Regions from separate parts of the Paenibacillus sp. RC334 genome, predicted to be linked through region 3. Evidence: riboswitches for the same ligand, from Rfam matches in the RefSeq annotation. Region 3 holds a riboswitch; each other region holds the start of a gene.
The links. Region 3 has a riboswitch for cyclic di-AMP ahead of QMK20_RS00115 (C40 family peptidase). Riboswitches for the same ligand answer to the same signal wherever they lie in the genome.
Positions count from the first base shown of each region.

Region 1: linked by a shared signal. The riboswitch ahead of QMK20_RS27020 (resuscitation-promoting factor) and the one ahead of QMK20_RS00115 (C40 family peptidase) in region 3 are both predicted to bind cyclic di-AMP.
Region 2: linked by a shared signal. The riboswitch ahead of QMK20_RS06485 (hypothetical protein) and the one ahead of QMK20_RS00115 (C40 family peptidase) in region 3 are both predicted to bind cyclic di-AMP.
Region 4: linked by a shared signal. The riboswitch ahead of QMK20_RS13705 (3D domain-containing protein) and the one ahead of QMK20_RS00115 (C40 family peptidase) in region 3 are both predicted to bind cyclic di-AMP.

Region 1 is NZ_CP125370.1:5,891,356-5,898,831, forward strand. Features, by position in the region: gene QMK20_RS26985 (PSP1 domain-containing protein) at 1-654, shown strand, start outside; gene yabA (DNA replication initiation control protein YabA) at 682-1,056, shown strand; gene QMK20_RS26995 (tRNA1(Val) (adenine(37)-N6)-methyltransferase) at 1,146-1,901, shown strand; gene rsmI (16S rRNA (cytidine(1402)-2'-O)-methyltransferase) at 1,898-2,779, shown strand; gene QMK20_RS27005 (AbrB/MazE/SpoVT family DNA-binding domain-containing protein) at 2,904-3,158, opposite strand; gene QMK20_RS27010 (HD domain-containing protein) at 3,489-4,772, shown strand; gene QMK20_RS27015 (TatD family hydrolase) at 4,814-5,584, shown strand; cyclic di-AMP (ydaO/yuaA leader) riboswitch at 5,786-6,066, shown strand; gene QMK20_RS27020 (resuscitation-promoting factor) at 6,336-7,476, shown strand, end outside.
Region 2 is NZ_CP125370.1:1,362,450-1,369,925, reverse strand. Features, by position in the region: gene kdpB (potassium-transporting ATPase subunit KdpB) at 1-2,023, opposite strand, end outside; partial or broken gene kdpA (potassium-transporting ATPase subunit KdpA) at 2,076-3,753, opposite strand; gene kdpF (K(+)-transporting ATPase subunit F) at 3,903-3,977, opposite strand; gene QMK20_RS06485 (hypothetical protein) at 4,193-4,588, opposite strand; cyclic di-AMP (ydaO/yuaA leader) riboswitch at 4,704-4,879, opposite strand; gene QMK20_RS06480 (glutathione peroxidase) at 5,347-5,832, shown strand; tRNA gene QMK20_RS06475 (tRNA-Leu) at 5,985-6,067, opposite strand; gene QMK20_RS06470 (urease accessory protein UreF) at 6,330-7,019, shown strand; gene QMK20_RS06465 (XRE family transcriptional regulator) at 7,372-7,476, shown strand, end outside.
Region 3 is NZ_CP125370.1:18,614-26,089, reverse strand. Features, by position in the region: gene QMK20_RS00125 (M1 family metallopeptidase) at 38-2,050, shown strand; gene QMK20_RS00120 (hypothetical protein) at 2,062-2,889, shown strand; cyclic di-AMP (ydaO/yuaA leader) riboswitch at 3,175-3,312, shown strand; gene QMK20_RS00115 (C40 family peptidase) at 3,317-3,817, shown strand; gene QMK20_RS00110 (GNAT family N-acetyltransferase) at 4,122-4,628, shown strand; gene QMK20_RS00105 (4a-hydroxytetrahydrobiopterin dehydratase) at 4,704-5,003, opposite strand; gene QMK20_RS00100 (hypothetical protein) at 5,122-5,415, opposite strand; gene motA (flagellar motor stator protein MotA) at 5,603-6,397, shown strand; gene motB (flagellar motor protein MotB) at 6,390-7,217, shown strand; gene rluF (23S rRNA pseudouridine(2604) synthase RluF) at 7,352-7,476, opposite strand, start outside.
Region 4 is NZ_CP125370.1:2,991,494-2,998,969, forward strand. Features, by position in the region: gene QMK20_RS13695 (NADH:flavin oxidoreductase/NADH oxidase) at 46-1,068, opposite strand; gene QMK20_RS13700 (polysaccharide deacetylase family protein) at 1,371-2,177, shown strand; gene QMK20_RS13705 (3D domain-containing protein) at 2,354-3,022, opposite strand; cyclic di-AMP (ydaO/yuaA leader) riboswitch at 3,030-3,205, opposite strand; gene QMK20_RS13710 (amino acid ABC transporter ATP-binding protein) at 3,452-4,174, opposite strand; gene QMK20_RS13715 (ABC transporter substrate-binding protein/permease) at 4,161-5,624, opposite strand; gene QMK20_RS13720 (M20 family metallopeptidase) at 5,771-6,949, shown strand; gene QMK20_RS13725 (glycine-rich domain-containing protein) at 7,007-7,476, shown strand, end outside.

The sequences.
Region 1 (7,476 bases), 110 kb from region 3:
GAAGTAAATGATTCGGACGTTGTCCTGCCCTTAAAGAAAGTCATCCGTATTGCCGGAGATGATGACGCTCTTGTTGTAGAAGAGAATAAACTGGCGGCCAAGGATGCATTCGGTACGTGTTTAAATAAAATCAAAGACCATGGCCTAAAAATGAAGCTGGTAGACGTGGAATTTACATTTGACCGCAATAAGATCATTTTTTATTTTACGGCAGAGGGCCGCGTGGATTTTCGGGAGCTTGTAAAGGATTTAGCCAGTATTTTTCGTACACGGATTGAGCTGCGGCAGATCGGAGTACGGGATGAGGCTAAAATGCTGGGCGGGATCGGTCCTTGCGGACGTATTCTGTGTTGCTCTTCGTGGCTGGGAGATTTTGAACCGGTATCCATTAAGATGGCGAAGGATCAGAGCTTGTCGCTGAATCCGACGAAGATTTCCGGGTTGTGTGGAAGATTGATGTGCTGTCTCAAGTTCGAACATGATAACTACGAGAGCATGAAGGAAGAATTGCCGCAGGTTGGCAAGATGGTCGTCACCTCTCTCGGAGAAGGCAAAGTCGTAGGCGTAAATGCTGGACATCGCACAGTACATGTTCAACTATTTGAGATTAGCAAGGTCAAGGAACTTCCAATGGACGATGTAGTCGTCAAGTAAACCATTAGGTTGCTTCGGGGTGGAAACTTGGATAAATTAAATGTTTTTGCGCGTATTCACGAAATGGAAACCCAAATGGGACAGTTGCATAGCGATCTGGGTGAATTGAAACTGGCAGTAAAAGAGCTGCTGGAGGAAAATCAACGACTAACGATTGAAAACGAACAGGTGCGCAAGATGCTCAAACGTGAAACCTCCAGAGAAGAAAAGACGGCAAAAAGGCCGAAGCTTTCTCCTCCGATCGTCATTAAGGATGAAGAGGAAACGGGTGAGGTTGTGGGCGAAGGCCACGACAATCTGGCAAGGCTGTATCATGAAGGATTTCATATATGCAACGTGTATTACGGACATTTGCGAACGGAAGGCGATTGCCTTTTCTGTCTATCATTTTTGAATAAATAAAAACAAGCCGTAGGAGCAAGGTGCCTACGGCTTTTTTGTAAGGAAGTATGGATTCAGAACGATTTGGGGTAAAAAGATGGGAGAGCGCTATGTACGAAAATGAACAGAAGTCTGAACGAATTGACGATCTATTGTCACATAATCTGCGTATTATCCAAAGTGATGAGGTGTTCAGCTTCTCCATGGATGCGGTTTTGCTAGCACGGTTTGCTGGTATTCCACAGCGTGGAAAGATTTTGGATCTATGTACAGGTAATGGGGTTGTTCCCCTGCTGCTAACGACACGAACCAAAGCAGCTATCGAAGGAATTGAAATTCAACCGCGTTTAGCAGATATGGCTAGACGCAGCGTCAGCCTGAATGGACTGGAGGCAGCGATTCAGATTCGGGAAGGCGATCTACGTGAGTTGGTTCAAATCACGGGACATGGTGTATATGATGCAATTACGGTAAATCCCCCCTATATGCCGCTAAACGGTAGCGATATTAAGCTAAACCCTCATCAGGCGATTGCACGTCATGAGGTGCATTGTACGCTGGAAGAGGTCATTCAGGCGTGTACCCGGCTTGTCCGTAATGGTGGTAAAGTGTCGATGGTTCATCGTCCGCAGCGGCTAGGTGAGATTATAACACTGATGCGTGCCAACAGACTGGAGCCAAAACGGATTCGATTTGTCCACCCACGGGCTCATATGGAGGCGAATATGGTGCTCATCGAGGCGCTATGTGATGGTAAGCCGGAGGTTCGTCTGTTGCCGCCGCTCATTGTATATCAGGAGAATGGGAATTATACTCAGGAAATAAGGGATATCTATGGAGAAGTAAGCAAGGGGGATTTACAGTGAAGGCAGCGGTGCAAAAAAGTTTTATAACCGGCGGAGAAGAACGGGGCAAGCTGTATCTCGTTGCGACACCGATTGGTAATCTGGACGATATGACCTTTAGGGCGATTAACACCTTAAAATCGTGCAGTATTATAGCAGCAGAGGATACGCGGCAGACGCGCAAACTGCTCACACATTTTGATATCACGCCGGAAATGCTATTCAGCTATCATGAACATAATAAAGCTGCCAGTGGGCCTGAGCTGATACGTTATATAATAGAAGGAAAAAATTTGGCACTGGTTAGCGATGCAGGTCTGCCGGCCATTTCGGACCCGGGTTCGGATCTGGTCAAGCTGGCGCTGGAAGCGGAAATTAGCGTTATTCCCATCCCTGGGGCAAACGCAGCATTGTCAGCTTTGATTGCCTCCGGACTGGGTACCGAAAGATTTACATTTGCCGGATTCCCTCCACGGGAGAAAAAGGATCTCGAGAGGCTGCTACAGTCATTTCAGGTATCACATGGCACGATCCTGTTTTATGAATCCCCTCACCGTATTGTGCGGACGTTGACGGTATTGAAGGAAACACTGGGGGAACGCAGAGTGGTGCTTGCACGTGAGTTGACCAAGCTGCATGAGGAATGGATACGAGGAACGGCGGAGCAATGCCTTGCCAGACTGGAGGAGCATCCACCGCTTGGTGAATATTGTCTGGTAGTTGAAGGGAAAAACGAAGCAGAAGAGGAAGAGGAGCGACAGGCATGGTGGCAGTCCTTATCTTTGGAGGCCCACGTTGCGCATTATGAGACTGAAGGGCTGACACGCAAGGACGCTATGAAGCGTACAGCTACTGATCGCTCCATTTCCAAAAGGGATGTATATAACGCTCTTTTATGAAAACTTCCATAAACAAAAAAGGGCCTTCCGACGGTTGGGTTCAAACCGTGGAAGGCAACAAGGAGTATATATGAAAAAGGTTAGAATTAACAATCTCTTATAAGTCTATTATATACTAAAAATCTTAGTTTGTCACAGGTGTTGGAATTTCTGAGATGCAATCTTGGCAAACAATTTTTCCTTTGAAGTAAATTACGTTCTCGGCATTACCGCAGAAGATACAAGCAGGCTCGTATTTTTTGAGCATAATGCGTTCGCCATCAACATAAATTTCCAAAGCGTCTTTTTCGCCAATACCCAATGTGCGGCGCAATTCGATTGGAATAACAACACGTCCGAGCTCGTCAACTTTTCTTACAATACCAGTGGATTTCATCATAATAAATCAGGCTCCTCTCGCCTTTAAAATAATATAAGTGTCATGATTCGACAAAATATTCTCTTTTCTGATATTTACTATACCAACGATTCCCAAAACAGTCAACCTTAAATATTTGCTAACAGGTTAATTATGCAAAAGTATTTAGAATAAAGAGCATGATGCGTGTGTATTACCTTATTTTATTGATGATTTTAGCCATTTGTCGATTTGGAAATGTCGAAAAGCTATAATTCGACATATTACGACAAGCGATGTCGAATGAAGGAGATCGTTTAGGATTTTATTGTATCTTAATCCATTATTCAGAATATTAAAGGAGCTGATATCTTGCACCAGCCACTCAGTGAAGAAAAAGTTTTTAAGGACCCGGTACATAACTATATCCATGTTCAGGATACAGTGATATGGCGTTTGATCAATACTCCAGAGTTCCAACGCTTGCGCCGCATTCGGCAGTTGGGTACATCTTATCTTACTTTTCATGGAGCGGAGCATAGCCGTTTTTCGCATTCGCTAGGTGTGTACGAGATTACACGGCGTATTATTTCCCAATTTGAACGCGGCGAATTTTCGGATTGGCCGAAGGAAGAAGGTTTAGTCGCGCTGTGTGCGGCTTTGTTGCACGATGTGGGGCATGGCCCGTTTTCCCATTCTATAGAAGAAGCCTTTCATATGAACCACGAGGATTGGACATGCCGGATTGTATTGGGGAATACGGAGATTAACGCTGTGCTGAGGCAAGTCGATGAGGAGCTTCCGGCGAAGGTGGCTGCGGTCATTGCCAAAACGTATGACAAGCCAATTCTCGTTAACCTGATCACAAGCCCATTGGATGCGGACCGTATGGATTATTTGCTGCGGGATGCCCACTCGACGGGGGTCAATTATGGCACCATTGATCTGGATCGTATTTTACGGCTGCTGCGTCCTCATAATGGAAGAATTGTTGTGAAGGAGTCAGGTATGCATGCGGTAGAGGATTATCTGATGTCACGCTATCAGATGTATTGGCAAATTTATTTTCATCCTGTAACGCGCAGCTCGGAAATTTTATTGCGTAAGATTTTCAAGCGGGCGAAGGAGCTGTTTAGAAACGGATATGAGTTTAGTTTTCTGCTGGAACCGTTGCCGGATCTCTTTCGGGGGGAGCTTACGGTGGAACAATATTTGATGCTCGACGAGTCTTTGATTCAGACAGTATTCAGTCAGTGGAAACAGGAAAAGGACGAGATTTTAAGTGATTTGAGCGCCCGTTTTATGGATCGCAAGCTGTATAAATATGTAGAGATTGAAAATATGGATACAGATACCATTGACGACATTCGGACAGCGCTGAAGCAGGTTGGTTTGCATCCCGAATATGATCTGGAAATTGATTTTCCGACGGATCTTCCTTATGATGTGTTTCGGCAGGGTGGCTCGACGGACAACCAGATTTTACTGCTTGGACGTAAAGGAGAAGTGAGAGAAATTTCCGAAGTATCGGAAATTGTGCGCTCCATTAGCGGTATTCACCGGGGTAAATATCACATGTACTATCCCCAAAACAAATTGGATGGGGTAAAGGACAAGCTTCCTGCCGAAATAAGGAATTATTTTGTCAAACAATAGACAAATGTATGCCAATAAAAGTAAATAAGGGGACATGAATTTTGAATTTATTTGACACTCATACCCATCTGGATGCGCCGCAATTTGACGAAGATCGGGAAGAAGTTATAGCACGTGCTGTCGAAGCGGGAGTAACCCGCATGATTAATATCGGATTTAATCGTGAGACGATTCCATCCACGATGAAATTAGCTGAGACGTATGATTTTATTTATGCGGCGATTGGATGGCACCCACAGGATGCGATTACGATGCAGGAGGGAGATATGGAATGGATTGTATCGTTATGCAGTCATAAGAAAGTCGTGGCGATCGGGGAGATTGGTCTGGATTATTATTGGGACACATCACCGAAGGATGTACAGCATCGGGTGCTACGCAACCAGATTGGACTGGCTCGTGAGCTGAACATGCCAATTGTCATCCATAACCGGGATGCGCATGAAGATATTGTTAAGATTTTGCGTGAAGAAAAAGCGAGTGAGGTTGGCGGAGTCATGCATTCCTTTTCCGGAAGCTGGGAGACGGCTAAAATGGTGCTGGATATGGGCTTTCACCTCTCTTTTGGCGGGCCAATAACGTTCAAAAATGCCAAGCAGCCAAAGGAGGTACTCGCACAGGTGCCGCTGGACCGTCTGCTCATTGAAACGGACGCTCCCTACCTAACGCCTCATCCGTTCCGCGGGAAGCGAAATGAGTCCGCACACGTGGGACTGGTCGCAGAGGCGGCTGCCCAAATCAAGGGAATTACGGTGGAGGAATTAGTGTCAATAACGACCCAAAATGCCTTGGAACGATTTGACATTAAGTGAAAAAGTGAAGAAATCGATCAAAATAAAGAGATAGACGAAGCTAATCATGAATTTGTTGCAGGAAACTCAAGAATATTACAATATTTTAACCGAATATTTTGAAAAATGTACTTGAAACCTGCTTTACAACATGCATAGAAACAGGATATCATCTTTTCAGTGAATTGTTGTTTGAGTGTAAACATCAACAGCTCATTTCATGAACCAGTCTCGCTGAGTCCCTTTTACAGGGAACGGGGGAACCGATATGGCTTACAGTACGTCCGGCGTATGGCAAGAAGGGAGCGTCTCTTCCGCCAGCCGGCTCGACCGAAATCCTTTCCCGGATGGGATTGAACAGGTGGAGGGGCCGTATTTCGATTTCTTTCTGGGTCTTCGGGGTGAATGTGAAGGCGACCGCCATGAGCGGTTGACCCAAGCTAGGGCGTCTCTCTACGTCCGAACCCGACAGCTAACCCCGTAAGCGTAACAAGAGAGAAGCCATCTCGTGCATGATTTTTCCGCATATTCGCACATGCCGGAAGCCACGAAAGAGCTCTCTAGTCTCTTTCTCTGGCTTTTTTTGTTGTGAATAAAAGAAAATCTGTCATCATACTGTGATTAAACAGGGGAGGACAGCATGCCGCGAAGACGGGTACATGGTGCAGGACAGTCGCATTACGGGCTTGTCTTGTAGAAAATCTGTTATAGTCACGTCAATCTCAACTATGTCTTACTCCAGACGGCGGGCTATGTAAGGAGGACGGAGGAAATGGGCATTTTCCAAAAAGAGGAGACCCATGAGTCACGCTCATCCAGCATGTCTTACGTATTGCGTTGGAAGCAAGAAAATGTGCGCCAGGCTGCTTTGGTTGCTATTTTTCTAATCGCACTAACGATTATGATTTCAATTCTGGTGTACACTGAATCTAAAAAACAGGTTTTTTTTGTCATCGATGGTAAGGCATCTGCGGTAGAAACCCGACAATCCCAGCTCCAAGATTTGCTCAAAGAGCATTCTATTTCACTTCAGCCGCATGATACGGTTTCGATGCCGCTGAACGGAGCAGTACAGGATGGGGATCGCGTAGTCATCAAACGTGCCAATCAGGTCAAAGTATCCTTAGCCAATGAGACGAAAAAATTGTACACAACAGAAAATACAGTAGAGGGTGCCATTCGCACCTCGGGCTATAAATTATCGTCAAATGATAAAGTTTATCCTGCTCTGGATGCTTCTGTTTCGTCTAACATGGACATAAAAATCATCCGTGTGAAGAAACAGCAGGTCGAACAGAAGCAACAGGTACCTTATCAGGTCATCAAAACGGCCGATCCAAGTCTCTATAAAGGCGATAATCGGGTCATCCAAAGCGGTAAAACGGGTGTTGTGGTCCAGCATGTTCAAAAGGTATACCATGACGGAAAATTGGTATCCAAGCAGCTGGTAAACAAGGAAGTCGCGCAGAATCGTGTGGATAAGGTGATTGCGGTAGGAACGAAGAAAAAGCCGGTCGTTCTGGCTGCTTCCGTCGGTCCTGAAGATGCCGTTAAGGCAACACGGGTTAGTTCGGACAATGCTGTCCGTAAAGCAGGTGTGAATTTTAAATATAACAAAGTATTACAAAACGTCTCCATGACGGCGTATTCGTCACAGGAGCCAGGTATCGGTACACGTACCGCATCCGGCACGCGTGTCACGGAAGGACGCACCATCGCTGTCGATCCGAGTGTGATTCCAATCGGCTGGTGGGTGTATATTGAAGGGGTGGGCTTCCGCCGTGCGGAGGATACCGGTGGCGCAATTAAAGGCCACAAAATCGATGTGTATTATGAGAGTTTGAGTCAAGCCAATCAGTTTGGTCGGAAGCACGGTAAAACCGTATATGTGATTGGACCAGTGAAGCCTGAAA
Region 2 (7,476 bases), 1.3 Mb from region 3:
ACAAATGCACTAGCAAATCAATGGCTTTAATGCCAACAAACGGCACCACCATACCGCCCAAACCGTAAATCAGCAAATTCCGTCCCAGCAGGCGATCCGAGCTCATGGGCTTATACTTCACGCCCTTCATGGCCAGCGGGATCAGAAGCGGAATAATAACAGCATTAAAGATCAGCGCCGACAAAATAGCGGACAACGGAGAGCCAAGCCCCATTACGTTCAATGCGCTCATTTGCGGAATCGCCAGCATGAACATCGCCGGAATAATGGCAAAATATTTGGCAACATCGTTCGCGATACTGAATGTCGTCAAAGCACCGCGTGTCATGAGTAACTGCTTTCCGATAGCGACCACCTCAATAATTTTGGACGGATCGGAATCCAGGTCCACCATATTGGCGGCTTCCTTGGCTGCGACCGTGCCACTATTCATGGCAAGCCCAACGTCAGCCTGCGCCAGCGCAGGAGCATCATTCGTACCGTCCCCGGTCATGGCAACCAGCTTTCCCAGCTCCTGCTCACGACGAATAACCGCGATCTTATCCTCTGGCTTGCTTTCAGCCACAAAATCATCCACACCCGCTTCCCGCGCAATCGTCGCAGCAGTCAGCGGATTATCCCCTGTACACATGATCGTACGGATACCCATTTCCCGGAGCTGATCGAACCGCTCCTTCATGCCCGGCTTCACCGTGTCCTTCAAATAAATAATGCCATACATCTGATCATCCAGCGCGACAGCCAGCGGCGTACCTCCTTCAGAGGCCACCTGATTCGCCTTTTCCTCCAGATCGGCTGGGACGCTGCCGTTTTGCGATAGTACCCACTGCCGGACAGAGTCCACCGCGCCCTTACGTACCTTTCGTCCATCGGCCAGATCCAGACCACTCATCCGGGTTTCCGCCTTGAACTCGATAAAGGTCCCTCCTGCTGCCAAGGATTCATCCAGTGTGTACTCCTGCTTGCGCATCAACTCCAGAACTGAGCGCCCCTCGGGCGTCTCATCCTTCATCGAGCTCATCGCAGCCCACTTTACTAACTTTGTTTCCTCTACGCCCCCTACAGGCACGAATTGGCTCGCCATCCGGTTACCGAAGGTAATTGTACCCGTTTTGTCCAGAATCATTGTATTGATGTCTCCAGATGCTTCTACCGCCTTGCCTGACATCGCCAGCACGTTAAACTGCGTGACCCGGTCCATACCGGCAATCCCGATGGCTGACAGCAGTCCTCCAATCGTCGTCGGAATCAGACAGACCAGTAACGAGATAAGTATGGGAACAGGCAGATCGATGTTAAAATGACGAGCAATCGGTGCTAGTGTCACTACCACGATCAGAAAAATAATCGTTAGGCTGATCAGCAGGGTATTCAGCGCAATCTCGTTCGGCGTCTTTTGCCGCTGTGCGCCTTCCACGAGCGAAATCATTTTATCAATGAACGTCTCACCCGGTTCTGTCGTAATCCGGACCTTAATCCGGTCACTAACCACACGCGTCCCGCCGGTTACCGAGCAAAAATCACCACCCGATTCCTTGATCACCGGAGCCGATTCTCCCGTAATCGCCGATTCATCCACTGAGGCAAGACCTTCAATAACCTCACCATCGCTCGGAATCATCTCGCCCTGGGACACCATCACAATGTCACCTTTCCGCAGCTCGGTTGAGCTGACCACCTGAATCTCATCCCCGACAAGCTTGTTAGCTTGTGTGTCCTGCTTGGATTTTTTCAAAGAGGCAGCTTGTGCTTTACCCCGACCCTCTGCGAGCGCTTCAGCAAAGTTAGCAAAGAGCAACGTGAACAACAGGATGATAAAAACAGCCAGGTTAAAGCCCATTTCATTACCCGTTCCAAAATAACCGGGAAACAGCAGCATCAGCAACACAACCAAAGTGCCGATCTCCACGACGAACATGACAGGATTTTTCATCATGATCATCGGATTTAATTTCATAAAGCTATCCTTGATCGCATGCTTCAAGATGCTTTTATCCAGCATGCGTTTGCGTTGTTCCTTCATGATCAAGCACCCCGTTCATCCATTCTCAATTTCTTCTTCATGTTCATCTTCTTCACATGGTCAAAAATTCAGCCACAGGCCCCAATACGATGACGGGCAAGAAGGTCAACGCACCAATCAGCAGCACAACCCCGATCAGAATCGCCCCAAACAGCTTGTTGTCCGTACGAAGTGTGCCTGTCGTCACTGGAGTCGGTGCTTTGGCATTCAATGAAGCTGCTACAGCTAACAGTGCAACAATCGATACATATCGTCCGAAGAACATAACGATACCCGTTGTCGCGTTCCAGAATACGTTGTTATCCGCAAGCCCCTCAAATCCCGAACCGTTATTAGCCGCAGATGACGCATATTCATATAACACCTGAGTCAACCCGTGATATCCGGGGTTTGTGACCGCATCGTATCCCCAATGACTCATAAAAGCGAGCGCAGTCGGCACCAAAATGAGAAACGGATGTACCAAAATGGCAATTGCGATCAGCTTCATTTCCTTGCCTTCAATCTTCCTGCCCATAAATTCCGGGGTCCTGCCGACCATCAATCCACATATAAATACACCCAGAATCGCGTACATCAGCATATTCATCAGCCCGACACCCTTACCGCCGAAAATGACGTTCAGCATCATTTCACCCAAAGCAGCCATACCGCCCAGCGGGGTCAGTGTATCGTGCATATTATTGACCGAACCTGTCGTAGCCGCCGTCGTTACCGCCGTGAACAGTGCCGATTGTCCGATGCCGAAGCGGACCTCTTTCCCTTCCATGCTTCCCTGAGAAGCATCCACCCCCAGTGCCTGAATCAGCGGATTACCCGTTTTCTCTGACACGTACGTAATAGATAGGAATACGAGAAACAGTACCATCATGGAGCTAAAAATAATCCACCCCTGCTTGCGATTACGAGCGAACAGCCCAAAGGTATACGGCAGAGAAGCTGGCATCACCCACATCGCCAAAATTTCCAGCACATTCGTCCAGGGACTTGGATTTTCAAAAGGATGCGCCGAGTTGGCCCCATCGAAACCGCCCCCCGTTCGTCCCCAAGTGCTTGATCGATTCCATCGAAGCAACGGGTCCCAAGGCAATCTGTTGCTGTGTTCCACTCATCGTCGTGATATCCGCCGTAGGCTGAAGCGTCTGCGGTACTTTCAGTCCGACCAGCACCAGCGTAAGCACAAAGGCCAACGGAAGAAAAATCCGTATAATTGCTTTGATAAAATCCTGAAAAAAGTTGCCCATTCCTTCACCGCGCCGCGTCAATCCTCTCATAAAAGCCGCAGCAACCGCAAAACCGGAAGCAGCCGAAGTAAACATCATCATCGTAACGAACGCCATCTGCGTCATATACGTAAGTCCACTTTCTCCGCTGTAATGCTGGAGATTCGTATTGGTCATAAAGCTGATCACTGTATTAAAAGCCAGTGACGCTTCCATATTGTCGTTTCCAGCCGGATTACCGGGGAGCAGTCCCTGCAAGCGCAGTAGCACATAGCTGATCGCCACAAGCACGACATTCGTAGCGATAAAGCTCATCACATACGTGGTCCAACGCATGCTCTCCAGCTTTTTCAATCCTATAACCTTGTAAATCAGCTTCTCCGTCCCGCCAAACACTCGGTCCGTCCGATTCGGTTCATTTGAGAATACATGATACATATAGGTGCCCACTGGTTTCACCAAGAGCAGCAATATCACAATCACAATTCCAATTTGCAGCAGCTCCATCATCTATTCCCTCCTCCAAAATGCTCCTGCGTTTGGAATAACAGACGGGTTCGTAGCACCAGGCGTTGCACACGTTTGCGAAAGCCCGCTGCCTCTGATGCTTCATCCATGATCTGCTGTTCCCCGCCCGCTTGATCCTGTTTAGCTGATTAGAACTTTTCAGGATTCAGGAGTGCGTAGATTAAATACACAAACACAATAGCCGTAAGCGTAAGCACAACCATCATCCTTTTCGCCCTCCTTTGGAGGTCTGTGCATCACACCAGCGTACAAACAGCAGTATCACTCCATAACTCGCAGCCATCACGAGCAGCATGTATATATCCATCATGTTCATACCCTCCCGTATCTGTCCTCAGATCGTTATTCTTACACCCTCGTAAAATCAACATACAATTACTTTGAAAATTTTAATTTATATTAGCCATATCGTAAGCGACTATCCGTTCAGCAGGAAACCCACCTCTCCATTCAAAGTGTAGATCACATGGTCCGCTCCCAAACCTCGATAAATCCCTTGAGGATTACAGCCGTGTGTAATGACATAGATCGAATCTGATGTCAGCGGCCGGCATATTTGCAGAAAACGGCACGTCAGATTCAAGCTGTTCTCGAACAAATACACGCAGCCAATTTCTTTTTTGGGAAAATTCCATTTCCCCGCTTGCATCGTATTGATGCGCACAATATGCTCCACACCCATTTTTTTGAGCTGTCGTTCCTCCTGAGCGCTATTCGTAAGAACCGCAAACGCCAGTTTTTTGAACATAAGCAATTTCACAAAATTTCTGCCCGTTTCATTCGGTGCAGTGACAATGATTAGCCGACCTTCCATCAGTAGCTCCTCTCCCGGTATAAAAAGACAACAAAAAGAAGCCAAAGGAAAAAGGCTTTCCTCCGGCTTCTTACGTAACCATGATAAAATAAACCATGGCTGCACACGGCGGTTTGTTGCCTCTCCCTGTACGCTTACGAGGTTAGCTGTCGGATTCGGACGTGAGAGTCGCCCTATTTCTGACACTTGGCCAGAAAATTCACCCCTTGAGACACTCGGCCCTTTAAAAGCCGCATAGATCTCGTTTGGTTCCCCCGCTTTTGCAACTGCAAAATTCAGCGCTATAGACAATTCGTTGCTGCTTCATTCACTTAATTTGAAATTACGTCTTGAATCATACACCCGCGCAAGGAACACTGTAAAGCTCACCTGCGGGGTTATAAATCGGTCTTTGGAGCATAAAAGATTAATAATAGCGCTTACAACACAAATATCCTTCTCCCAGCTCCTTCAATCTCGGTTTTTCATCCCTTTTCGAAAATGAAGAGGCATGTCAATATTGGCGTATGGGGAGCATTTTTTGTCCTTTTTTTGTAAAAGAGAAAGGAAAAGTGCTGTATGTACCTGATAAACGCCGATTGAACCTGTTTTTACCATGAGAAACACCGCTATTTGCCCCATTTGCAGTGCCATTTGCCGTTTTGGACAAAATACGATTTTACAGCAGCAGACGGCGCATTACATCTATTTATAGACTTGCAACTCTTCGTTAAATTGCTTACAATTTAATTGTAGAATATCAAATTAGGAGGAAAACCATGACCGTTTATGAACATGATGCACAAACCCTGCAAGGGAAAGAAATTCCGTTGTCCACATACGAAGGAAAAGTACTGCTCATCGTGAATACAGCCAGCAAATGCGGGCTAACCCCCCAATACAAGGCGCTACAAGAGCTATATGACCAATACCATGAGCGGGGTCTTGAAATCTTAGGGTTTCCCAGCAACCAGTTTGCCAAGCAAGAGCCGGGTTCCAGCGAGGAAATTTCGGAGTTTTGCCAGATCAACTATGGAGTTACATTTCCGATGTTTGCCAAAATAGATGTCAATGGCGATCAGGCGCACCCTTTATTCCGCTACCTCACCCAAACAGCTCCGGGCGTATTAGGCTCCAAAGCAATCAAATGGAATTTTACTAAATTTTTGATTACACGCGAAGGTAACGTATTTAAGCGCTATGCCCCACAGACAACTCCGGATAAATTGGCGGGGGATATCGAGAAGCTCTTGCAACAAAGCTGACAGGTCCATCCCTGTTCACAAGCAGCCAATCCAAACGGCTGCTCCTGTGGCTAGGAAAAAGGGATATTTTAGTTCGGCTTATATAACAAAAAAAGCAGCCAATCACGTCAAAAACGTGTCAGGATGCTTTTTTAACTGTGTCTTGCATGTAATGCGGTCGAGAGGACTCGAACCTCCACGGGCGTACGCCCACTACCCCCTCAAGATAGCGTGTCTGCCATTCCACCACGACCGCAAATTCTAATGTTTTGAGGCAACAGATTTATTATACTCCCTTGCATTCTATTTGTAAACATAAATACAATAATTATTTTTATGTCAAATAATCTAACATATAAAAGCTATAAAAATATTTAATTTGACATATCAACACTATGAGTGTAAATATATATTACATAATATCTCTAAATTTTTTCTGAATTCATTTTTAAAGTCATTTAATATAACATAAACATTCTACTCCAAGGAGGCGAACCGCATTGCACAAAGGCAATCGTTTGCTGAACTACGCATTGCTGTTGGACCCTTCCCTGCCTGTCGGTGGCTTCACTCGTTCCTACGGGCTGGAGGAGCTGTTTCGCAATGGCCGCTTAACCTGTTTACAAGACCTGGAACACTATGCACGCACTGATCTGCTTCCTCAGTTCACATCCCTCGATGGCATGGCTATCAAAAGCCTTTATATTGCCGTTCAGCAAAATGATGGTTGGCGTATCGCCCTCATTGATAAAATGCTGCACGCCCAGCGCTCTTCCCTACAACACGTGAAAGAGTCACGCCTATCCGGCCAACGCCTGCTTAAGCTCGCCAAAGCCTTGTACCCTTGGCTTGAATTCGACCAACTCGAAGCTACACTCATCCAATACAATGCGATTGGTACACTTGCAACCGTTCATAGTTGGATTAACGTTTCCCTTGGAAATGATGTAGAGCAGACCATTCACGGCTACCTTGCCGCAGCAGTGTCCTTCTGTGTCGAAGATGCTTCCAAGCTGCTTAATCCCCCTTATGAGGAAAAGAATCCTGTTATTCAGCGAATGACCAACGAGCTTCTAACCGCATGGAAACAATTCAACACCCCAGAGTCTGAGCCAACCGCATTTCAGCGTGGCCTTCTGCATAGGCATTGGTCCAGCTCCTACATTGCTCAGCCACCCTATATGAGCAGCAACCACCAGCGCGGGTGAAATTCACTGATTCCTTTGTCCGGCCCCATTATACGCCTACAGCATCCCCCTGATGCCTGTTTTCACCAATCCAGTACCAACGACAAAAGCACTCCCACCACTTTTTCCAGTGGCAGAGTGCTCTTTTTATCCAGAATACAACTGCAATTTCGCACAATTAACAGGCTCCAGATGGATTATCCAGACATCCATCACTTAATTAAGTTATATTTTTATCTGAATTACGTATTTTAGATTGTAAAAACACGTATAAACGTGTATCATAGTTTTAGATGGTTAATTCTAACATGTTTACTGATGATTATTATAACACACCAATTATTCCGCAAGAATCCGTAAGGGGCGATTTCACTTGAACAACAAAATGCCTGTCACCTCCTTAGGGTGGGCCATCAAACAAAGGCTTGTCGAACTTCGGCTGGATCAGAAAACATTTTGTGAAACGCATAACATCCCG
Region 3 (7,476 bases):
ATGCTGTAGATGCTTGTCAACGGGAGGTATCCATTGTATGACCCCAGCACGCACCAAAATCGTTTTATTGTCTACACTAGCCCTCGGTCTCCTCGTAGGGACGTTATGGTTTGCCTGGCAGCCTGAATCTAAGTCCGATCCGCAATCCTTGGGCAAACCGCCGTACGATTCCCAGTCGGAGTCTGCGCTTGCGCCAAACATGGGCAAGCCTCTGGGGGCAAACATCCTGCCTGACGTACCCCAAAGTCCTCCACAGCCTGCTTCGGAGATTCTTAGCAAGCGTGTGGTGGAATACCACATTGACGTGTCTCTGGAAGAAGGACAGGTTTTGCGGGGCACCGAGACGCTTACATGGAAGCATCCGGGCACCAAAACCGTGAACGATCTGTACCTGCATCTGTACCCCAATGCCTTCTCTTCCATGGAAACCACCTTCATGAAGGAATCCGGGGGCAAGCTGCGCGGCGACACCATGCCCAAGAACGGCTTTGGCTCCATGACACTAACTGAACTTAAAACGGAAGACGGTTTATCCCTCCTGCACCGGACTCAATACGTGCAGCCGGATGACGGTAACGTGAACGACCGCTCGCTCATGAAGGTACGTCTCCCCAAGCCAGTCCGAGGTGGTGAAAGCATTACATTATATATGAAGTTTGAGGTAAAGCTACCCGCCATCTTCGCACGTATGGGCGCAACAGATGATTTTGTCATGGCGGGTCAATGGTTTCCCAAACTTAGCGTCTACGAAACCGCAGGACAGCGTGGACGCGCCGAGGAAGGCTGGAATCTGCATCAGTATCATGGAAACTCCGAATTTTACGCCGATTTCGGAATTTACAGTGTGCGGATTCGAGTGCCTGAAACATACATCGTGGCTGCAACTGGATTCCCCACCCGTGGAGCAGTCCGGCAAAATGGGCAAAAAATATATCAATTCTATGCCGATGACGTGCACGACTTTGCATGGGCCGCTTCACCGAATTTTGTAGCCGCAGAAGAGCCATTTTCCTCTGCCGAGGTGCCGGGTGTCAAAATCAAACTGTATCTCGACCCATCGCACAAGGAGCTCAAGGGACGCTATATGAGCGCAGCCAAGGCCGCTCTTTCCTATTACAGCAAGTGGTACGGGCCTTATCCATATTCGACCCTGTCCATCGTTGTACCACCCAAAGCAGGCAGCGGCGCGGGCGGCATGGAATATCCCACACTCATTACGGCTGCAGCGGCTGATAACCTGAATCCAGGCTATAGTCTGGAGCGGACAGTCATTCATGAGATTGGGCATCAATATTTCTATGGAATGGTGGCAAACAACGAATTCGAGGAACCATGGCTGGATGAAGGCTTTACCTCTTATGCAGAGGAACGGCTCATGGAGCAAGAGTACGGACTTATCCCCAACTTGCCGTTACAGTCTGGACAGGTATCTTCCCCGCAGCCGTTAAACCGTGAGTCCTGGAAGTACGGCTCAGCTATTAAATATGCACAAAATGCCTATTCTCGGGGTAAGCTGGTGCTGCGTGGCATTGAACGCCAGGTCGGCGTAAAAAAAATGGACCGAATTATGCGTACCTACGTCCAGACCTACCGATTCAAGCATCCATCCTCACAGGATTTTCAGCGTATCGTCGAAAGAGTCACCGGACGTTCGTGGAGCCACTATTTTGAACAATATGTATACGACGGCCAGATGGCGGATTTTTCAGTGGATCGCATTACGAACCGCAAGCTGGCCAACGGATACGAAGCAACCATCACACTCAGCAAAAAAGGGGCAGATTATCCCAAGGTCCCTGTTCAAGTTACCTTCAAGGACGGTACAACGATATTCAAGGCTTGGGACGGCATGGGCAAAAGCACCACCTATCGACTCAAAAGTGCATCTCCGGTCTCCCATGTGATTGTTGATCCACTGTACACGATTGCGCTGGAGAACAAGCATATCAATAACAGTCTGAAGGACGAACTGAACGAAAAAACCCAGACCCGTTGGAGCATAAGTGTAACCAAGCTGCTGGAGACACTGCTTGGAAGTCTGTCATGGTGAGGTGTCTATAGATGCGTACCGTTATAAAAGAAGGCTGGGCGCTTGTGCGCATACAATTTTATATTGTCATCATTCTATTTTTGTATCGACTGCTATGGGGCGTTTTTCTCTATCGGGTGGTACAATCCGCCGTTATTCCCCTACTACTGCGCTACCCTGATCAGGGTCAAAATGAACTGGGGCAGACCTTGTTTTGGATGGAGAGCCAGATTGCCCTGACAGACAACCGGGAGGTTCATATGTATCTGTGGATACTACTGGGGGCAACGGTGCTGCGTATACTGATTACCCCCTTCATCCGGGCGGGAATATACCAAAGTCTGCACACCCATGCGACCGAGCCGCAAAGTCTGTCTTTTTTCCGTGGAATGAAACGTCATGGTTTATCATCGCTGATCTATTACGTCATCGAGCTTGGGCTCTTGCTGCTCCCTGCTTTCTGGGTGGTGCCGAGGCTCTACCCTATCGTAGCCGGGGCGCTGCAATCTCCCGCCTATCTGCTGCATGTGCTGCCCTATGCCATCGGTTGGATCGCTTATGGCTGGTTCATCCGCCAGTGCATCCTGTACATGCAGCTAGGCACCGTAGGTGGTCACGCCATACTGTCGTCGCTGCTCGCCTTCTTTCGCCAAATCCTTCCGGCTATCGGTATTTCGCTTCTGCTCGGCGCAGGTGTGCTGCTTGTCCTTGGCCTATTCGGCACGGTGGCGATGATTTGGACTGGCATGCTGGCACTCATTCTCCAGCAAACGTATCATTTTGTTACCAGTCTGGTCAGGCTATGGCACATCAGTTCACAGTACCGCCTATGGCATACCGATATCTCCGACAGAGGTTGAACCCCCACTCCGTTCCTCCTGAGCAATTTCTGGCTGTCGAAAGGCAACTATCTATATCCACTCCTATCCATGTAAACGGCACATAACTGAATACTCTTAACAAAATCTGTTCCCGCGATAAAGGGAGCAGATTTTTTTGTAATTTTTTGCGATGAAACATTTGCCAAAGCCAGCCAACTTTGTTACAATAATCGCAGTGAACTGATAGTAACAACTTTGTAATCTTTATTGTAACCTTTACCTTAAAAACATCGTTATCGTGAATACTGCTCTCCAAGGTGCACATCTTAAGTTAAGCCTAATTCCTGGCACCTAGGAAGCGGGGGAACCAGTTTGGGTGAATTGATCTCGCAACAGAGTGGTCATAGGGGAACCTTCTACCGAATCCTTAAGCTAACCTCGCAGGCATTGGAAGGGGTATTTTTTTTTGAAGAAGAAACTAACAATCGCAGCCATGGGTCTTGCCATTGCCTTTACATCTTTTACATTCGGTGGCGGCAGTGCATTTGCAGACTCCAAGATGGACCAGGTCATCCAAGATACCAAAGGAACGAGCTACAGAAGCGGAGGCACTACACTCGACGGATTCGATTGCTCCGGCTTCACAATGTATGTATATCAAAAACTGGGAATTAAACTGCCGCATCAATCCGGATCACAATTCAAAATGGGATCTTCCGTATCCCGCGATGAAATGAGACCTGGAGACCTGGTGTTCTTCAACACCACAGGTAGAGGCATTTCCCATGTAGGTATCTTCATGGGTGAAGGGAAATTTGCTCACTCCTCATCTTCACGTGGTGTAGTTGTTAGCTCACTGAACGAAAATTATTACGCTAACCGATATGTCGGTGCCAAAAGAATTATGAGCACAGATGCTTACCACGCTGTAGCTTCTGAAACTCCTGATGACGACAACGTAGAATAACTAACGAACAGCAAGCTAACCTGAGCCGCAATTTGATTCTGGCCGGAATCGAATTGCGGTTTTTTATGTCCGCAACATCAGAAACGTTATTTTTACTGACGAACTGACACCTCAAAAGGTTTCAGTTTTTGCGAACATCGTCGGTTTTACCGTCACGACGGGGGGGAGTATATGAGCAGTAAAGCCTTCTTATTGAATGTATACCCGACTTGGGTATGAAATAAACACGCTTGCCAATCCCCTGCAACTTGTCTACAATCTGTTGTTAATGGTTTAAGTACTTGTAAAAGGAGGATGGGAAGACATGCCGGCCTCAATATCTAACTACCGAATCGTGCCGATGGACGAGCAGCAGGCGGCTGCGATATGTGAGTGGCGCTATGATTCACCCTACAATATATACGGCTGGTTACCTTGGGAACAAATGAAGGCGCTTGAGGTCGAATTTGGAAACCCCTCGCTTCGCCAGGAGCAATATGTAGCCGTACTGGATGACGAGAACATACTAACCGGATTTGCTCAATATTTCCCGATGATTGGCGTGACCCGGCTAGGTCTGGGAATGCATCCCGGATTGTGTGGACATGGCAGAGGCGCCGAATTTGTCCGTGCAATTGCCGAGGAAGCCAGACGACGCAACCCTGAGAATGAAATTGATCTGGAGGTCCTGACTTGGAATGGGCGCGCCATCCGGGCTTACAAGGCAGCCGGATTTGAGCTTACGGATACCTATGAACGTCAGACTCCCGATGGCAAGAAGCCATTTCATTGTATGGTATATCATCCCGACCACCAGCCTCATGTTCTATGATAAAAGCGCCTTCGGCATACAACTGCATTGTTGTATATCGAAGGCGCTTTTATCATACGACAGACCACGATTAGCTCAATGACTGCTACGCATTTTCTCAAAAGCTTCATTATATTGTTGGGCTTCCTTAATATCCACGGCCATAATGCCACCGTCATCCCAGGAGGTTAAACGCAGGGTCACGGTCTTATAATCAATCGTAATAAATGGATGATGATTAAATGCTTCCGATATAGCAGCAACTTCATCCACGAATGCAATCCCTTTCATAAAACTGGAAAAATTATATTTCCGGACAATCCATCGTCCTTCCTCCAGTTCCCAGCCCTCCAGCTTCTCCAGATGTGCTTCAATCTCTTCTTGTGTAAAAGGCATGATACGACTCCTCCCTGTTTATACGGAAGCCTTTCAGCCGCTTGAATGCGACCAAAACTACGATATATTGGTGTCCATATTACCACGGCCCCGTTGATAAATCCATAAAACGGCCTGTTCAAATCAAAGGTACCGACGTCAGCTCCTCATCTCCAATGAGCACATAGATACGGTGCTGCTCCGGTTCATAGATGACAACGCCGCTGCCCACAGCGATAACGGGCTCTTTACCCAGTGCATAAAACAGATCTTCAGCCAGCGCTTCATTGACTTCCTGACGCCCTGCCGGGTCCAGTCTGTCCCAATCTTCTGCTTCCATTTCGAAAAATTCATAGCTATCTGGAATGCGTCCCACAGCCTCTGTCAAATCGTTCAAAATTTGTTCATACTCCCGTCCGTGCTTCACTCCCATGCCATTTCCTCCAATTCTTCCACCATTCATTACATAATCACCTTATTATACCGGAAATTCGTACTTAACAAAAAAGAGAGTTTTGTCGATAAATACTATAATCCGTCTTGTAATGACGTGCCTGGGGCAAGGACGACCCCGGCGGCATGAAAGGATTCAAAATCTATTCTCATGGATGAGGTGTATCATGCAAATTTCAACCATTATCGGACTTGTACTCGGGATTGTGTCATTGGTCGTCGGGATGATTCTCAAAGGCGCGCCAGTGATCAACTTGGTCAACAACCCCGCTGCTTACATGATTATTTTTGTCGGAACGGCAGCAAGTATTTTTATGGCCTTCCCGATGGAAGAAATCAAACGCATTCCGAAGCTGTTCAAGGTTATTTTCACGGAACAAAAGCTTTTGGACCGTAAAGAGCTCATCGGCACGTTTACCGAATGGGCATCCATTACCCGTCGCGAAGGTCTGCTTGCGCTGGAATCCAAGGTAGAGGAGATCGACGATCCCTTTATGCGTGGTGGTATGCGTATGATTATTGATGGTAATGATCAGGAATTCGTGCGAGATGTTCTAATGGAGGACATTAACGCTACCGAGGATCGACACCGCTCCGGCGCGCTGATTTTCTCTCAGGCTGGTATGTACGCTCCAACGCTCGGGGTACTCGGTGCCGTCGTAGGTCTGATTGCCGCTCTGGCCGATCTTAGTGACATGGCCAAGCTGTCTCATGCCATCGCGGCAGCCTTTATTGCGACGTTGCTTGGTATTTTTACAGGTTATGTCCTGTGGCATCCAATGTCCAATAAGCTGAAACGGTTATCCAAAAAAGAAGTGGAGCTTAAATTGATGATGGTCGAAGGCCTGCTCTCAATTCAATCAGGTATATCCACCATTGCGATCAGCCAGAAGCTGACGATATTCCTGACTCCAACCGAACGGGCTACCCTGACCAAGAAGGATGGGGATTCCGGTGAGTAAAAAAAGACATGAACCGCACGAGGAGCATGCCGACGAAAGCTGGCTGTTGCCCTATTCCGACTTGATGACCCTTCTGCTAGCTCTTTTCATCGTCTTATTCGGGATGAGTGCACTCGACGCCAAAAAATTTGAAACTATGGCTCAATCCATGAGTGCGGCTTTTAGTGGCGGCACTGGCATACTGGATCACTCTGCCGCCAATCCATCGTCACAATCCGCAGATATGGGCAAAAATAAAGAACAGGTAACACAACCTATAAAGTCTAAAGCAACTTCTACGGCTGAACTGCAAAAGCAACTCGCCCAGCGGGAAGAAGAGGATTTGAAAAAGCTCAAAAAGCAAATGGATCAGTATATTGAAAATAATGGCCTGACTCCACTGCTCAATACAAAACTGAACCAATCCCAGCTCATGATAACTATTAGTGATAACGCCTTGTTTTCATCGGGTCAGGCTGAGGTAAAGCCGGAAGCGAGAAAGCTGGCCAAGTCCATCTCCAGCATGCTCCAGCAGTTTCCTGGCTATGATGTTATCGTATCAGGTCATACAGATAATGTGCCGATTTCCAATAGTCAGTTTCCGTCCAACTTTGATTTGAGTGCCAAACGATCTCTGAATTTCTTGCGCATTTTGCTACTCAATCCGCAGCTTGATCCAACCAAATTTGTATCCATCGGTTATGGTGAGTATCGTCCACTAGCAAGTAATCAGGATGGTCAAGGACGCTCCAAAAACCGCCGTGTCGAAATTTCCGTACTACGTAAATATCAGAACGGCACACAAGTTATCAGTCCTACCTCAAGCTCGAATGAAGGTTGATTATGTATATGTTATATAGACAAAGGCACCGCCGCATTTTTTATGCAGCTGGTGCCTTTTCATTGTGATATTCCACTCTGCCTCTTGTCCTATCCATTGCCCTGCCATCTATCAGCCGTGAGAAGCCCTCAGGTTTAGCTGAGTGTATAATTCAGCATCTCACCTAGCTCCTGCTTCTCCGTCTCTGTCAGGTCACGCCAGGCGCCTCTCTGAAGCGACCCTAATCGAATATTCATAATCCGCAGACGTTGCAGCTTCT
Region 4 (7,476 bases), 3.0 Mb from region 3:
AAAAATATTATCCGACAAAGTGTATTCTAAAAAATAAAGTGCATTCTAAAAACCACGCAAGTAAGGCTCCGGGATATCCGCCTGTACTTTCAGCTCCCGCGACGCATGCAGCGCCCAATACGGATCGCGCAGCATGGCGCGTCCTATCGCTACCAGATCAGCTTCTTTTTGCTGAATCACCCGCCGCGCATCCTCATAATCGTCCAGTAGACCGACAGCGATTACAGGCACATTAAGCTTTTCACGTATATCACGTGCCAAATCCACCTGATATCCCGCACGCGCAGATGGACCGCCATTGGAACCAATCGGCCCCTCGCCACCAGAGGAGATGTGAAAAATATCCACACCTGCATCACGATATCGTTCCCCTATGCCCGCTATGTATTCCACATTATATCCGTTTTCAACATACTCTTTGGCGGATATCCGCATCAACACAGGCATATCAGACGGAAGCACCTCTTTAACAGCCTGAATCACTTCAACACCGAACAGCGATAAATCCTGTCCATACTCATCTTCTCTTGTGTTCGTTAAAGGGGAATGAAATTGATGAATTAGATAACCATGAGCGCCATGAATTTCTACTGTATCAAAACCGGCTTCCACCGCGCGGCGTGCGCCTTCCTTATAAGCCTGAACCAGCTCCCTGGCTTCGGCTGTCGTCAAAGCGTGCGGCTCCTTAAAACGTTCGCTAAAAGCAATCGAGGACGGTGCGACAGGCAAATCAGCATCTTCAGCCTTGCGTCCGGCATGACCTAATTGAATTCCGATTTTGGCACCGTACTTGTGGACTTCCTCCACTATTTTACGGTATGCAGGAATATGCTCGTCACTCCAAATACCCAGATCATAATCTGTAATGCGTCCATCCGGGTGGACCGCTGTCATTTCCACAATAATCAGCCCGGTGCCACCTACTGCCCGGCTAACGTAATGGACGTGATGCCAATCATTGGGATTTCCATCTTTGGCCTCCACGCTATATTGGCACATTGGTGGCATTACAATCCGGTTTTTTAAAGAGAGTCCCTTTAATTGATAAGGAGTAAACAAGTCGGTCACATTGATCCATCCTTCCTTTAATTCCATGTCTCTACAATATGAATTGCAACCCCATTATACACCAGCTATCACTGGATACCGAATCCATTAAAAGGCTAAAAGTTGCGAAAATGCTGCTGTTTCGCTCAGGTTTAATAGAATATGTGCGTTTAGCTTCGTGATCTTCACTTACATCCGTTACACAGGGCATTTCCACTCAACCACTCAATAGTCTAACCTGTTCAGCAGCATAATTTCAACATGTCAGGTACATAATAAATGAAAGCAACAGAAGGTACCACTGCACGGAAAGGGGGATACATATGCCGTACAGGGGAATATTTCCAATGATGGCACTGTTACTAGCATTTTCGAGTTTTCCCGTTCACGCGGACGCGCCTCCCGATATCGGAACGACTCATTCCAAGGAAGCGACTGTTGTTTCTTCAGCACATAAGAGCAGAGAACGAGCCACTCCCACATTAGCCATGCTTCGGAAAAAACATGCGGATATTTTTAAAATGTGCGGCCCGCATACGCAGCAAATTGCCCTGACTTTTGATGACGTGCCCGATTCCCGGTATACGCCGCAGGTTCTGGACATTTTGCACGCGAATGGGATCAAAGCCACCTTCTTTATTGTCGGTCACCGTGCGGAAAAACACCCGGGCATGATTCGCCGTATCGTACGTGAAGGCCATGCCTTGGGCAACCATTCCTATACCCATCCGGATTTTAGGAAGGCTTCACCGGAACGCTTTCGCAACCAGATTAAGAAAACAGAACATATTTTGGAGGCCACTGTCGGCTTTCGACCCAAGCTGATCCGCCCGCCCTATGGTGAAATTACGGAGCCTCAGATCCAGTGGGCGCGTCGACACGGCTACATGATTGTCAATTGGAACGTAGACTCCCTCGATTGGAAGGGACTCAGTAAAACACAAATTCAGCGTAATGTGATCCCGGCTACCGGACCAGGCTCCATCATTTTAATGCACGCAGGTGGAGGTCAAAGTTCCAATCTGAAAGGCACTGTTCAATCCCTGCCGGGTCTCATTCAGTCGCTGAAAGCCAAGGGCTACAAATTTGTCACGGTTCCCCGGCTACTTCACACCTCGGAGCGGAAATAACAGTAAAAAGGGCTGTCTTACCAGCAGATGCATTCTGCTCGTCAAGACAGCCCTTTATTAATCGACAAGACCCATATATGAATCTGAACCTGCGATTAAGCTATTTGATTATAGATCACAGATTATAGTTTACATAATATATATTATGTTCACTTAATTCATTTGCTTACATAAGTCTATTTATCAATGACATACAGCTTCACATTCTGAAAACCAAAGTCACTCACAAAAGATGGGCTGCCTGGAATGAAAATATCAATCCGTTTACCCGTGATGGCGCTGCCCTTATCGCGTGCTACCGCTACAAAAGATTGATCGGGCAGCCCCGGGTGGGAATAGCCTGTAACCAACACTTTCGTACCCAACGGAATTACGTTGGGGTCTACCGCAATCGTACCGAGCTTAAGCGGATTTCCGAAATAGTCCACCGCTCCCCATTTTCCATTTTCACTGGCTGCTGCGGAATACGCTGTGGCCTTCACGTCAACTACTTTGCTGTAGTTAAATGTTTTGCCCCATGCTTCAACCTGTTGACCGTCACCTGCTGGCGCTTTCTCGGAAAGAAGCTGAGGCTTCGAATCCGAAGCGGCCTTTAACTTGTTCTCGTCCGGCACCTTAATTTGCACTCCTGCATATATATTGCTGGCGGCAACATCCGGGTTCTCCTTTTGCAGATCTTCTACAGATACCCCGTAACGTTGAGCAAGTAAAAAGAAGGTATCACCTTCCTTGGCGGTATGAAGCGAAGCGGCGTCGGCTACCCCGGCTGTCTGCGCCAATCCTGCAATGGCTGCTGCCAGCACCGCAAATTTCATTGTTTTTCCAATACGTTTCAGATGTTTCAAAAGATATGTACCTCCTCTGTTATGCCTGCGAAGTTAGCTGTCGGATTCGGACTCAGGAGAAGCCCTATGCTTTTGTGCAATTCACCCCTAGGCAACCTTCCATCCATTCGTATGAAGACGGATCAGAAGTTACTGCCGTTGTTACGTCCCCCGCACTTCCCATGGTTTTGGGTCCCGCATTCAGCGTCTGTCGTAGCTGTCTGCTGCCCCGGTAAGTTTTGGCTCACTGCATAATATCACAATTTTGTAACCTTATCTGCATGAAAATGTTGGGAACCCTGAACATCATACTACATCTGTTACAATTTTGTCATCATGAAATCGAAATCAGTTACAAAAATCTGAACGAGGATGACAAAAAAAGAAAAAGCCCTCCCGTCAAACTTCCACCGCGGAGGGCTTACTTCATAGCCTTTATAAGCTCATTTCTTACAAAACCTTGGCAAGAAAATCCCGGGTACGATCATGGCTTGGAGTGCCAAAAACTTGCTCCGGTGTACCTTGCTCCACAATTTGACCGTTATCCATAAAGATAATGCGGTCTCCTACCTCGCGGGCAAAGCCCATTTCATGTGTCACGATGACCATCGTCATGCCACCCTCAGCCAGCTTCTTCATCACGTCCAGCACCTCCCCGACCATTTCAGGGTCCAAAGCGGAAGTCGGCTCATCGAAGAGCATCACATGCGGCTGCATCGCCAAGGCGCGTGCAATCGCAATCCGCTGCTTCTGTCCACCGGATAGCTGATTGGGATAGGTGTCCTTTTTGTCTTCAAGTCCAACGGTGCGCAGTAGCTCTAGCGCAATTTTCTCCGCTTCCTTCACGGACTGGCCTCTAACCTGAGTCGGCGCAAGCGTCAAATTTTGCAGCACCGTTTTGTGCGGGAACAGGTTGAAATGCTGGAACACCATCCCCATTTTCTCACGAGTCGCATTAATATTATGACCACGGGCTGTAATCGGCTCGCCCTCAAACAAAATCTCCCCGTCGGTCGGCTGCTCCAGCAGATTCATACAACGTAAAAATGTACTTTTCCCCGAACCACTCGGGCCAATGACGACAACAACCTCGCCTTTGGCAATATCTATATCAATGCCTTTTAAAATTTCATTTTTGCCGAACGATTTACGCAGTTGTTTAACGGTGATCACTGGCTCTCAACTTCCTTTCCCATAAACCCAACAGCTTCGACAAGCTGAATGTCATTACAAAATAAATAGCAGCCGCGATGACGAACGGACTTAATCCTTCGTAGGTGATGTTCTTAATGACTTGGGCCTGATACATAATATCCACCATACCGATGGTAGAAATGATGGAGGACTCTTTAATAATCGTAATAAACTCATTGCCGATCGCAGGCAGTACAGACTTGAACGCTTGCGGTAAAATGACGTGACGCATAGCTTTGCCTCGTCCCATACCGAGTGAACGGGCTGCTTCCATCTGACCACGGTCCACTGCCTGGATACCTGCACGGAAAATTTCAGCCAGATATGCCGAGCTATTCAGAGATAACGTAATAATACCGGACTGAAGTGGCGTAAAATTGACGCCCAGCGTCAAAGCAACTCCATAATGGATGATCATAAGCTGTACCAGCATAGGTGTACCACGTAGTACCTCTACGTAGGCCGTACCCAACCATTCAATGATACGCACACCACTCATCCGCAGCAGAGAGATGATCAGACCAATGATAAATCCGAACAGTACCCCGAGCGCAGACAGCAACAACGTGTAGCCGATACCCGTAACGTAAAAGCTGCGATATTTCCAAAATATATCCACGATGTTATTGGATGAAACCTGTCGATCGGCAGAGAGTGCACTCGCTTCCGTGGAAAACTTTTCAATAGACCCGTCTGCTTTCAGGCGAGCCAACGTTTTATTTACAGATGCCAGCAGTTCAGCATTTCCTTTTCGAATACCTACAGCTGTTTCTGCTCCCTCATCCTCAGGTACCGCCTTGGCGAGCGTTACAGTACCGTCCAACGTGTATCCTTTAGCAACTGTATCTTCAATTACGACAGCGTTAATACGCTGTGTCCGAAGCTGGAGCACCAGGTCGGAGATTTTATCCAGCGAAGTTACAGAGGCATTGGGCACTTTTTGAGCAATCTCTTCCTGAATACTGCCCTTTTGTGCGCCGATCTTCTCGCCTTTCAAAGCAGCCATCGTCGGATATTTGTCCTTATCCTCCGGACGTACCATAATGACTTGCTTGGAGTGGTAGTATACATCCGAAAAATCAATGCTCTTTCTGCGTTCATCCGTTGGTGTCATACCAGACAGTACCAGGTCTACACGACCACTTTGCAGGGCAGGCAGTAAGGAGTCAAAGCTCATGTCCTCAATAACCAGCTCCGCGCCAAGATCCTTGGCAATTTCATTTGCAATATCAACGTCAAAGCCTACAATGGTATCCTTACCGTTAATGTCTTTATGAAACTCATACGGCGGAAAATCGGCACTCATGCCGAGTACAAGTTTTGGCTGTGTCTTCGCTTCCGTCCCGTATGCAGTAAGCATCGGAAGACCAGCCAACAGCAAGATAACCGCCGTCAGAATCAGGGCGGTAAAACGATATGCCTTTTTCAATCTTTTTTCTCTCCTTAAATTCTTTATAATAAATAAGATTGTGTCATTATAAATGAATATGCATGATTATGCAATGAATGTTATAGTACAATTTCAGCATACCTGACGTAATACCTACATTACAGCTTTTACAAAGGAGTTTTTCCATGAATAACAAAAATACGATCCAACGTACCATTGAGCAGCATGCCCAACGTTTTAAGGACATTTCTTTATATATTGGCGCAAACCCGGAGCTGGGGAATGAGGAATTTTTGGCGGCTGCCCGTCTAAAAGAGGAATTGGCTTTTCACGAATTTGAAGTTCAGGCCCCTGTACTGGGTATCGAAACGGCTTTCATTGCGACTTATAAAGCAGCCAAACCCGGTCCGGTCATTGCTTTTCTGGCAGAATATGACGCCCTGAAAGGTCTGGGACACGCATGCGGACACCATTTGATCTGTATGATGAGCACAGGAGCGGCTGTCGGTCTCAAATCGGTCATTGACGAGATCGGTGGAGAAGTACGAGTATACGGCACACCTGCCGAGGAAACACGCGGAGCCAAGGTTCCCATGGCGGCTGCCGGGTTATTTGATGATTGCGATATAGCGCTCATGACGCATCCTTATTACCGTTATGAAAAATCGGGCAAATCGCTGGCGATTGATGCCGTACAATTCGAATTCTTTGGGCAATCCGCTCACGCCGCTGCCAGTCCCCACGAAGGTATTAACGCGCTGGACGCGGTGATTCAAACGTTCAACGGCATTAATGCGTTCCGCCAGCAGGTGAAGAGTACGGTACGTATTCACGGCATTATTAATCAAGGAGGCCAGGCAGCGAACATCATTCCTGATTATGCCTCTGCCCAATTTTATGTACGGGCTGCTACACGGCATGAACTGAATTCATTGACTCGCCGCGTTATTCAAATTGCCGAAGGAGCGGCCTTACAAGCCGGGTGTCGTCTGAAAACCTCAAATTATGAGACGTCTTATGATGAAATGGTGACCAATCGTGCGCTTTCCGATGCCTTTACCGCAAACCTGGTGCTGACAGGCATTCCGCAGGAGGACATCACGGAGGGCGAAGATCACGGCTCCATGGATATTGGAAATGTGTCGTTGCACTGTCCCGCCATTCATCCGTACATTCAAGTTATTGACGAGAAGCATACCTTGCATACACCTGAATTCCGCGATTTGGCGATGCAGGACCGGGCGCTGGAAGGAATGTTGTTAGCCGCCAGAACTTTGGCCTGGACCGCATGTGATGTAATCACGAATCCTGAGTTGCTGACACAGATTAAGGAAGAATTCGCTCTGCTGAAAAGCAAAATTTAAATTTTTAATTTCGCCAAATTTTTAATTTCGTCTTCTTTCCAGAAAGGAGCAGTCATTATGAATCATATGAGCAGCTTTTGGGCGTTGTTTATTGTGGTCGACATCATTATTTTGTGGTTCTTTTTTCGAGCATTATACCGAAGGAACAGGGAAAATCGAAAGACACGCCGCCGTAATGCATTTTTCCTTAGCTCCCCGTCTCCCTCTTCCCTTGAACAGGGGCGGCATAAGGAGATTATAGAACTCATGCAGCTTCTGGAACGATCTATTCCAGCCTCCTACGCTCATAGTGTAAGGCGGCGTGTGATGGATTCTCATCCTCACCTGACGGAACAGGAATACGATTGGCGCTGGAATGAGCTCAAACGCTATTTTATGCTATGTGCAATTATGAACCGAGTGCCAATGTTCAGTCCAGATGTGGATGAACTGTGGCACGAAATGCTGATGTTTACGCGGGAATACCAGCAATTCTCGGAAGCCTTCTTTGGTCGCATGCTGCACCACGCCCCTCACGCTGGCTCACA